DNA from 4 places in the Solidesulfovibrio sp. C21 genome. Region 3 is predicted to be linked to each of the others. Evidence: riboswitches for the same ligand, from Rfam matches in the RefSeq annotation. Region 3 holds a riboswitch; each other region holds the start of a gene.

Region 1 (2,190 bases), on a different contig from region 3:
GGACGGCCGGGAGGGGTGATCCGGCCCGCGCCGGCGGGACGGTGCATACGCAGGGGCGGAAAGGTCGCGGCCCGTGGCTTCCCCGGGCATTTGCCTCCTTGAAAAGCGTACGCATCCGGTTTTCTTATCCGGGGAGAACGTCGCCCCCGGAGAATGGGAACGCCTTGTGCGAGGGAGGAAAAAAACATGCCGTCTAGGCGGGGACGGCGAAATGGTTCATGGAATAACAAAAGGAGGCAGCCATCATGCAAGGCGACCACGAACACCACCATGACCATACTCATGAGCACACCCACGAACACGAGCATGAACACGAGCATCCCGGCATCGGCAAGCACACCCACAAGCATGTCCATGTCCATACCCATGAACATGAACACGAGCACAAGCACCCCCACGAGCACGGCGCGGGGGAAGGCGCGCACGAACACCAGCATACCGGCGAGCACGGCCCTCACGACCATGTCCACCCGGACCACGAGCACGTGCCCCACACCCACGATCACTGAGTGACGCCGCGCCGACGACGGATTTTTTTTTCAAATCGCCCGGAAGCGCCGGGGGCGGCCGACCGAAGCCCGATAGCGGCCGCCCCCGCCCCTCTGAGGCCGATTGACTCTCCCGGCCGCTCCCCCCTATACCATGGCTGCGCTGGCGTCCGTCCTCCCCGGGACGGGCTGCAAAAGAGAACCCGGTGAGACTCCGGGACTGCCCCGCAGCGGTAAGCGAAAACGACCTCCGCCACCAAGCACTGGGCTCCCCGGCCTGGGAAGCGGCGGACAGTAGGCACCCGGTCTGCCGGCCGTCACGTTCGCAAGTCCGAAGACCTGCCAGCGCCCGTCCGCGAAGCCTGTTCGCGGACGAACCGCCAGGGAGCCTCGAGGGAGGGCGACCGGCCTCGCGGCGCATGGGGTGGCGTCGCGGCCGCGCGTCTCTCCTCGGTTCCGTCTCGATATCGCGTAGTGGGAACGCGATATCGCAGGGAATGCCATGCTGGAACCGATGACCAGTTCCGATCTATCTTTCGACACCTTGCCGGAATCCGTAGCGTCCGCTGCGCCGGAACGTGTCGCCGTGGCCGTGCCCATGCGCATCAAAAAGCGCGATGGCAAGGTCGTTCCTTTTGACGGCGAGAAGATTTTCTCCGCCATCCGCCGGGCCGGCGCGGTCACGGGCGAGTTCGAGGACGCCGAGGCCCGGCTGCTCACGGCCCAGGCCGTCAAAGTGCTGTCCCACCGCTTCACCGGCCAGATCCCGGACATCGAACGCATCCAGGACGTGGTGGAGCAGGCCCTGATTTCGGCCAACCACTTCCGCACCATGCGCGCCTACTCGGTCTACCGCGAACAACGGGCTAAGCTGCGCCACGACAAAAAGACCGTGGTGGACGTGGCCGCCTCCATCAACGAATACCTCGACCGCCAGGACTGGCGCGTGGCCGCCAACGCCAACCAGGGCTATTCCCTCGGCGGGCTCATTTTGAACGTCTCTGGCAAGGTGGTGGCCAACTATTGGCTCAACCACGTCTATCCGCCGGAAGTGGGCGCCGCTCACCGCGAAGGCGACCTCCACATCCATGACCTGGACATGCTGGCCGGCTATTGCGCCGGCTGGTCGCTGCGCACGCTGCTGGAAGAAGGCTTAAACGGCGTGCCGGACAAGGTGGAAGCCGACCCGCCGCGCCATCTTTCCAGCGCCGTCGGCCAGATCGTCAATTTTCTCGGTACGCTGCAAAACGAATGGGCCGGGGCCCAGGCCTTTTCCTCCTTCGACACCTACATGGCCCCGTTCGTGCGCAAGGACAGGCTCGATTACGCCGAGGTGCGCCAGTCCATCCAGGAGCTGATCTACAACCTGAACGTGCCGTCGCGCTGGGGCACCCAGACCCCCTTCACCAACCTGACCTTCGACTGGAACTGCCCGGACGACCTGGCCGGCCAGCATCCGCGCATCGGCGGCGAGGAGCTGGAGTTCACCTACGGCGAGCTCCAGGCCGAAATGGACATGATCAACCGGGCCTACATCGACGTCATGACCGCCGGCGACGCCAAGGGACGGGTCTTCACCTTTCCCATCCCCACCTACAATATCACCAAGGATTTTCCCTGGGAGTCGCCCAACGTCGACATTCTCTTCGAGATGACGGCCAAGTACGGCCTGCCCTACTTCCAGAATTTCGTGAATTCCGAC
Region 2 (2,190 bases), on a different contig from region 3:
GGCCAGGGGGAAACTTTTTGAAAAAAGTTTCCCCCTGGACCCCCTTCAAAAACTTTCAAAGGGGATATGGGGGGAGGCACCGGAGGCATCGCGGAAGAGTTGCGTATGGGGCGGCCGCCCCGCGCGGAAAGGGGTCCCCGGGAAGAGAGCGGGTGGGCCCGGACCGGCGGGAAGGCGTCTGGAAAAATGCCAAAACGGCGGGAAGCCGGAGCCGCCCGCCGTGAAAAAATCTGACTCACCAGGAGCCGGTACTACCAGTCCTGGTCCTCGGGTTTGGCTTCCTGCTGCGCCTTGATGACCCGAAGGGCGATGAACACGGAAATAAAGCCGAACAGCACGATGAGACCGGAGAAATCGAATGTCACGGTGAACCTCCCCCAAACGGATGTATTTCGTGAAATAAATCTTTAGCCCCAAAGGGACGCGATGTCCAGATACCCCTGCCGGCCTCGCCCGGTTCCGGCCCTTCTGGCCCTGCTCACAGCGCTTGCCCTGTACGCCGCCACAGCCATGGCCGGCGTCATCACCGTCAAGGACAACACCTACAGTCTCGACGGCGGCAGACCCGTCACCGGGGCCTGGGAAGTGGCCGAAAAAATCGCCGTAGGCAAGGACGTGGCCATCGTGGTCATGGAGGAAAAGGCCAACCCGACCACCATCCAGATCATGCTCCAGCTCCTGGAAAGCCTCCATGTCCCCACGCTGCTCACCAAGCGGGCCGACTACAAGCCCCTGGTCGACCGGGGCGTCATCAAGCCCACCCAAACCCCCGCCTATCCTTGACAGCCGCACCCGCCCCCGGTACTGCGCGGAAACGATCCGGGCGCCCGCATGGGCTCAATAGGGAATCCCGTTTGATTCGGGAGCGGTCCCGCCGCCGTAAGTCCCCCACAGTCGGCTTCCTCGCGCGCCACTGGGAAAACATTCCCGGGAAGGCCGGAGCCGATGGGACAAGCCGGAAGACCTGCCCGGTCGATCACAGGCCAACCCGCCGGCAACGAGGGCTTTTGCCGGCCGGGCGTAAGGACCGGGGCGTCAACCCGTAGCGCGGGGACTACCCGTTACCCTTTTTTATCAAGAGCCCTCCATGCCCATGGAGGTTTTCCCATGCTCCGTTTTCCGCGAGCGCTTTTCGCATTATGGTTGTGTCTGGCCATGGCCGCGCCGGCCCTGGCCGGTCATGAGGCCAAGAAGGAACCCAAAAGGGCCATTGTCGTGGCCGCCTTCGGCACCAGCGTTCCCGAAGCCGCGCCGGCCATCCAGAAAATGGTCGACCGCGTCAAGGCCGCCTATCCCGGCGTGCCCGTTTCGCTTTGCTACACTGCCTCCATGATCCGCCACAAACTGGCCAGGGAAGGCAAGGCCGTGCCGCCTGCGCCGGCCGAAGCCCTGGCCGTGCTGCCCGACAAGGGTGTCACCGACGTGGCCCTTTTCTCCCTGCAAACCATTCCCGGCCACGAGTACGACGACCTCGTGCGTCTGGCCGAGGCCTTCTCCGGCCTGCCCAAGGGGCTGACCCACGTGTCCGTCAGCGCCCCGCTGCTTTTCGCCAAGGAGGATTTCCCGCGCGTGGCCAAGGCGCTGCTCGCTTCGGCTCCCAAGGACCGCAAGCCCGGCGAGGCGCTCGTCTTCGTCGGCCACGGCACCGACCACCCGGCCAACATGGCCTACCCGGCCCTGCAATACACCCTGTGGCAGCTCGACCCCAACGCCTTCGTGACCACGGTCGAGGGTACGCCGAGCTTCGAGAATCTTATCGCGGAGCTCAAAAAGCGCGGCATCAAAAAGGCCTGGCTCATGCCCATGTTCGCCGTGGCCGGGGACCATGCCCATAACGACATGGCCGGCAAGGAAAAGGATTCCCTGGCCTCGCAGCTCGCCGCCGCCGGCATCGCCGCAACGCCCCAGATGCAGGGCAACGGCGACCGTGACGCCGTGGCCGCCATCTGGATGGACCACCTGAAAAAGACCGTGGACGCCCTGCCCGGAAAATAATGCCCCGAAACCGCTTACAAGGCGCGGGAGTGCGCGCCCTGCTCCCGGCCCTGGCCGGGCTGGCCGCCCTGGCGACGGCCTGCCTGGCCGGGGCCTATCCGGCCGGTCCGGGCCAGGTGGCCGCCGTCCTCGGCCGGGCCATGGGCCTGCCCGTGGCCGCCCCGGCCGATCCGGCGCTGACGGCCGTGGTGCTCG
Region 3 (2,190 bases):
CGCGTCCACGCGCCAGATGTTGCGCCCGTCCACGAGCCCCAGCGACAAGGCGGTTTCCGGGGACAGCGCCTTGGCCACCAAGGCGATCTGTGTGGGGTCGCGCACGCAGTCGATATGGAGCGCGCCAAGGGGCAGCCCCTCCACCCAGGACAGGTTGTGGGCGATGCCGCCGAAATAGGTGGCGAGCATCACCTTCGCCGGACCGGCGGCCTTGGCGAGATCACGGTAGGCCTCACGGAACGGGCCGGCCAGGGCTTCGGGCAGGTCCTGGGCCAGGATGGGCTCGTCGAGTTCGATCCAGGGGCACAGCGCGCCCAGACGGCCGAGGATGTCCCGGTAGGCCTCGAGCAGGTCCGGGAGCAGCGAAAAGCGGTCGAAGTCGGGAGAAACGCTCTTGCCGAGCGTAAGGAAGGTGAACGGCCCGGGCAGCACGGCCTTGGCCGTGAATCCGGCTGTGGCGGCCTGGCGCGCCTCGTCGAAGATCTTCGACCCCACCACGGCAAGGCGCTGTCCCGGCGTGAACTCCGGCACGATGTAGTGGTAGTTGGTGTCGAACCACTTGGTCATCTCCATGGCCGCCACGTCGCGCGTTTTGTCCTGGACGCCCCGGGCCATGGCGAAAAAGGTGTCGAGGGGCGCCTCCCCGCCGGCATGGCCGAAGCGCTCCGGCACCGCACCAAGCAGGCAGGCCATGTCGAGCATGTGGTCGTAGAGGGAGAAGTCGCCGACCGGCACCAAATCGAGGCCGGCCTCGCCCGCAAGCTTCCAGTGCGAGAGCCGCAAGGCGGCGGCCTGCGCCTCAAGGGCGGCGGCGTCGATCCTGCCGGCCCAGTATGCTTCGAGGGCGGCCTTGAGTTCCCGGTTGCGCCCCATGCGGGGAAATCCCAGCGAATGCGTCACCATGCAACGTGCTCCTTGTTGGCCCGCGTGGTTCGCGGGCGGTTGACGTCGGCCGGCAGGGCCCCAAACGGCACGCAACAAAAAAAACCCGCCCCCGGCGGATGCGGGGAACGGGGCACGGGTGACGGTCCGGAAACGCGGGCGCGTCCGGCATATACGGTCACTCCGGCCCATGTCGCGAGGCCTGGATACCGACCGATTCGAGGCGTCTTCTGGCTTACGGGGCGGTCCCGGAGGGGACCGTCAGCATCTGGCGGCATCCTTCCCAGGCCGGCTTACGCCCGACCTAGTGGATAACCGCCGCCAAACCCCGATCACAGCAGCGCGTCTGCGACGGATTCGCACCGTCTTCCGTTTCTCGAAAGGTCCTTTACCACAAATCGACCCGTCACTGGCCCAATTCCAGCCCCTTGTCAACGTGGTGGGGGAGGGAGAAGGCGGAGGAGAGTGAAAGAGGATGCGAGAGGGGGACCCTTTTTGAAAAAAGGGTCCCCCTCTCGCGCTCTCCCCTCCCCAAAACGTTTCACGGTGTGGGGAGCGTCACAGAGGGCAAGGGAATGCATCTCTTTTATCGTGGCGTTGATTGCGCCAGGGCGTCCCGCAGGAAGCGCCGCAGCACATTTTCCGCCTGGTTGTAGGAAACCTTGATTTCCGGATGGAACTGCGTTCCGTGCAGGCGTCCGTCCTGGCTGCGCACGGCCTGAATATACGTGGACTTGGCCACGACGGTAAATCCCTGCGGCGGGTCGTACACGGCCCAGCCATGCACTTCCGGCGCGGTGAAGGGCTGGGGCAGGCCCCTAAAAAGCGGATCGTCGACGAGCGTGCGAATCTCCGCGTACCGGGCCGGCTTTTCCATGGCGGAGATATCGGAGCGGCCCATGGAGCGCACGCGCGTGTAGCCGGAGGCGAAGGAAAGCATCTGGTGTCCGGCGCAGATGCCGAGGATGGGGACCGGCGCGGCGCGAATGATCTCGAATTCGCCGTTGTATTCGAACATGGGCAGGTCGTTGTAATCGGCATTGTTGCCGCTGAGCAGGATGGCCACGGGCTTTTTCGCAAGCGCCTCGTACATGGCCATGCTCGCCTCGTAATACGGCACGGTCACGGTCGAGAGCTCCGGGACCATCTCATGGACGCGCGCGGCCAGCTCCGTAAACGCCGCGCCGTTGTGCTGGTTGCCGATGACAAGGACATACGGCCCGGCCGGCGGGCTCGGCACCGGGGGAAGACCCGGGGAATACAGCAGCAGTTCGTTTATGCCCGGGGCATAGCCGGTCCAGCCGCTGA
Region 4 (2,190 bases), on a different contig from region 3:
ATGTCCCCCCCTGCTGACCAAGGGCAACCGCAAAATCCGGAGCGAACGCCGCGAGGCCTGTCTCGTGGTTTTGGAGACGCTACTCTCCCACCTCGACTTAGCGTCCCTGTGCCTTGGCCTGCCCACCCTGGCCAATGGGTTTATCGACATCGATATGAAGACCATCGTTCGCGACTCCGGGTTGGAGCAGCGCCGTTGCGAACGCGCCATCAGGCAGATCAGAGAGGCCAGCCGGCTTCATGGCGGTGACTCAGCCGAGGGGCCTGAGCGACGAAGGCCGGTACTTCGGCTGCCGGGCCATCCGCGTTATCACTACAGCCTTTTTTGAATGGCTGGGATTGGGACCGATGCTGCGGCGGGAACGGGCTTATATTTCGAGCCGGTGTTCGACTATGAGCAGGTGCTGGTCGTCGGGCCGAACCACCCCTTGCGCGCAGCGAGCCATATTGAGCCGGAACAGCTTGCAGTGGAAATCTTGATCACCTACCCGGTCCACATTGATCGGCTCGATATTTATTCCCGATTCCTCACGCCTGCCGGCATCATCCCCAAACAGCACAAGCGGATTGAAACCACTGAGATCATGCTCCAAATGGTGGCCAGCGGCCGGGGCGTGGCCGCCTTGCCGCGTTGGCTGGTCGAAGAGAATGCCGGCAAATTTGCCGTGTTCCCGGTGCGCTTGGGAGCGCAAGGCATAGACAAGAAAATATTCCTCGGTATTCGCGAGGCAGACGTCGACATCGATTACCTGAGGGCCTTTGTGGATTTGGCGCGTGCGTATCGTGATCGATAGACCCTCGGTAGTGTGTTCCTGATTGGCTACGAAGGTTACACGCTCCTATACTCTTGGCAGCGCTGGTGCCCGTCCCCTCGGGAGAGGGCGCAAGAGGGAATCCGGCTTGACAATATCTGTATGAGCCGGGCAACTACTCTGCATTATTGAACTCGCAGGTCCGCATCCGCGATGCGGCTAAATGGGAAGTCCGGTGAAAAACCGGCGCTGGCCCGCAACCGTGAAAGGGGACGAAAACCGCACTCAGCCACTGTCCGCGCAAAAGGCGCGGATGGGAAGGCGCGGTGAGTAGGACGATCCTTGAGCCGGGAGACCAGCCTGCGAGAAGTCATGGCGGGCTTCGAGGCAGAGCCGACCCATGGGCAACATCTCATCTGATTGGTGGGATGTCGTGTCTGTGTTTCCTCGAGCCCTCCTCTTCTTTCACGAAGCAGGAGGTTTTTTTATGCGTTGCGCACTGGCTGCGCTGGCTGTTGTCATGGTCTTGCCCTGTCTGGCCCTGGCGGCTGAGAACCAGGAAGAAACGTTCGACCTTCCCGAAATGCTCGTCACGGCCACGGCTACCCCGGCTCCGGCCAGCGAGGTCCCCGTCCATGTCGAGATGCTCAGCCGGGATACAATCAACCAGCTTGGCGTGGACACCTTGGGCGAACTGATCGCCCAGAAATCGCCGGGCACAACCATTCAGTACCCAGGCGCTTACACGAGTTTTCGCCTGCGAGGGTTCGACACCTATGTTTCGCCAGGGGCGAACATGGATGCCAAGACCCTGGTGCTGGTGGACGGCAACCCCTTCGGCTCGGGCAATCTTGCGCTGATTCCCCTGGATAACGTGGAACGCGTGGAGATCATGCGCGGTCCCGGATCGGTCCTGTACGGGGCTTCGGCCATGGGCGGCGTCATCAACATCATCACCAAGCGGGGCAACGGCCCCCCCTCCGGTTCCGCCGAAGCGGAATACGGCAACTTCAATCGGTTTCAGCCCAGAGCTTCTTTGCAGGGCGGAAGCCCGGACGGCAGACTGGGCTTTTCCCTGGCCGGCCGGGTGACCACCGTGGAACAGTACGACGCCGGCGGCGGCTGGCAGTACCGCAATACCGATTACCATGACGGTGCCGCGTCGGGAACCGCGACCCTGACCCCGGTGGAAAATCACACCTTCCACATCTTCGGGAATTATTTCAACGCCTGGGACGTGGGCGATCCCGGCCCCACCTATGCGCCCACCCCCACGGCCAGAATCCAGGACGCCATGAAGAACTTCGCCGCCATCTACAACGGAGCCACCCCGTTGCATGATGTGGAGTGGCGAGTGGCAACCTGGGTCAACCAGCACGACTACGCTGATACCGATACGCCCTATTACCAAAAAAGCGCCTTCGTAACGAATCAAGCGG

What was found. Region 3 has a riboswitch for cobalamin ahead of metE (5-methyltetrahydropteroyltriglutamate--homocysteine S-methyltransferase). Riboswitches for the same ligand answer to the same signal wherever they lie in the genome.
Region 1: another riboswitch for cobalamin. It lies ahead of ACMZ6R_RS17025 (ribonucleoside triphosphate reductase); the one in region 3 lies ahead of metE (5-methyltetrahydropteroyltriglutamate--homocysteine S-methyltransferase).
Region 2: another riboswitch for cobalamin. It lies ahead of ACMZ6R_RS05450 (sirohydrochlorin cobaltochelatase); the one in region 3 lies ahead of metE (5-methyltetrahydropteroyltriglutamate--homocysteine S-methyltransferase).
Region 4: another riboswitch for cobalamin. It lies ahead of ACMZ6R_RS04710 (TonB-dependent receptor plug domain-containing protein); the one in region 3 lies ahead of metE (5-methyltetrahydropteroyltriglutamate--homocysteine S-methyltransferase).

The regions. Positions count from the first base shown of each region.
Region 1 covers NZ_JBLODY010000075.1:14,967-17,156, forward strand. The annotation lists gene ACMZ6R_RS17015 (UbiX family flavin prenyltransferase) at 1-19, shown strand, start outside; gene ACMZ6R_RS17020 (hypothetical protein) at 246-509, shown strand; cobalamin riboswitch at 636-850, shown strand; gene ACMZ6R_RS17025 (ribonucleoside triphosphate reductase) at 991-2,190, shown strand, end outside.
Region 2 covers NZ_JBLODY010000010.1:61,841-64,030, forward strand. The annotation lists gene ACMZ6R_RS05445 (hypothetical protein) at 427-783, shown strand; cobalamin riboswitch at 805-987, shown strand; gene ACMZ6R_RS05450 (sirohydrochlorin cobaltochelatase) at 1,108-1,995, shown strand; gene ACMZ6R_RS05455 (FecCD family ABC transporter permease) at 1,995-2,190, shown strand, end outside.
Region 3 covers NZ_JBLODY010000070.1:1,567-3,756, forward strand. The annotation lists gene metE (5-methyltetrahydropteroyltriglutamate--homocysteine S-methyltransferase) at 1-903, opposite strand, end outside; cobalamin riboswitch at 1,087-1,293, opposite strand; gene ACMZ6R_RS16520 (glutamine amidotransferase-related protein) at 1,469-2,190, opposite strand, start outside.
Region 4 covers NZ_JBLODY010000008.1:84,226-86,415, reverse strand. The annotation lists gene ACMZ6R_RS04720 (hypothetical protein) at 1-328, shown strand, start outside; gene ACMZ6R_RS04715 (LysR substrate-binding domain-containing protein) at 329-793, shown strand; cobalamin riboswitch at 933-1,130, shown strand; gene ACMZ6R_RS04710 (TonB-dependent receptor plug domain-containing protein) at 1,239-2,190, shown strand, end outside.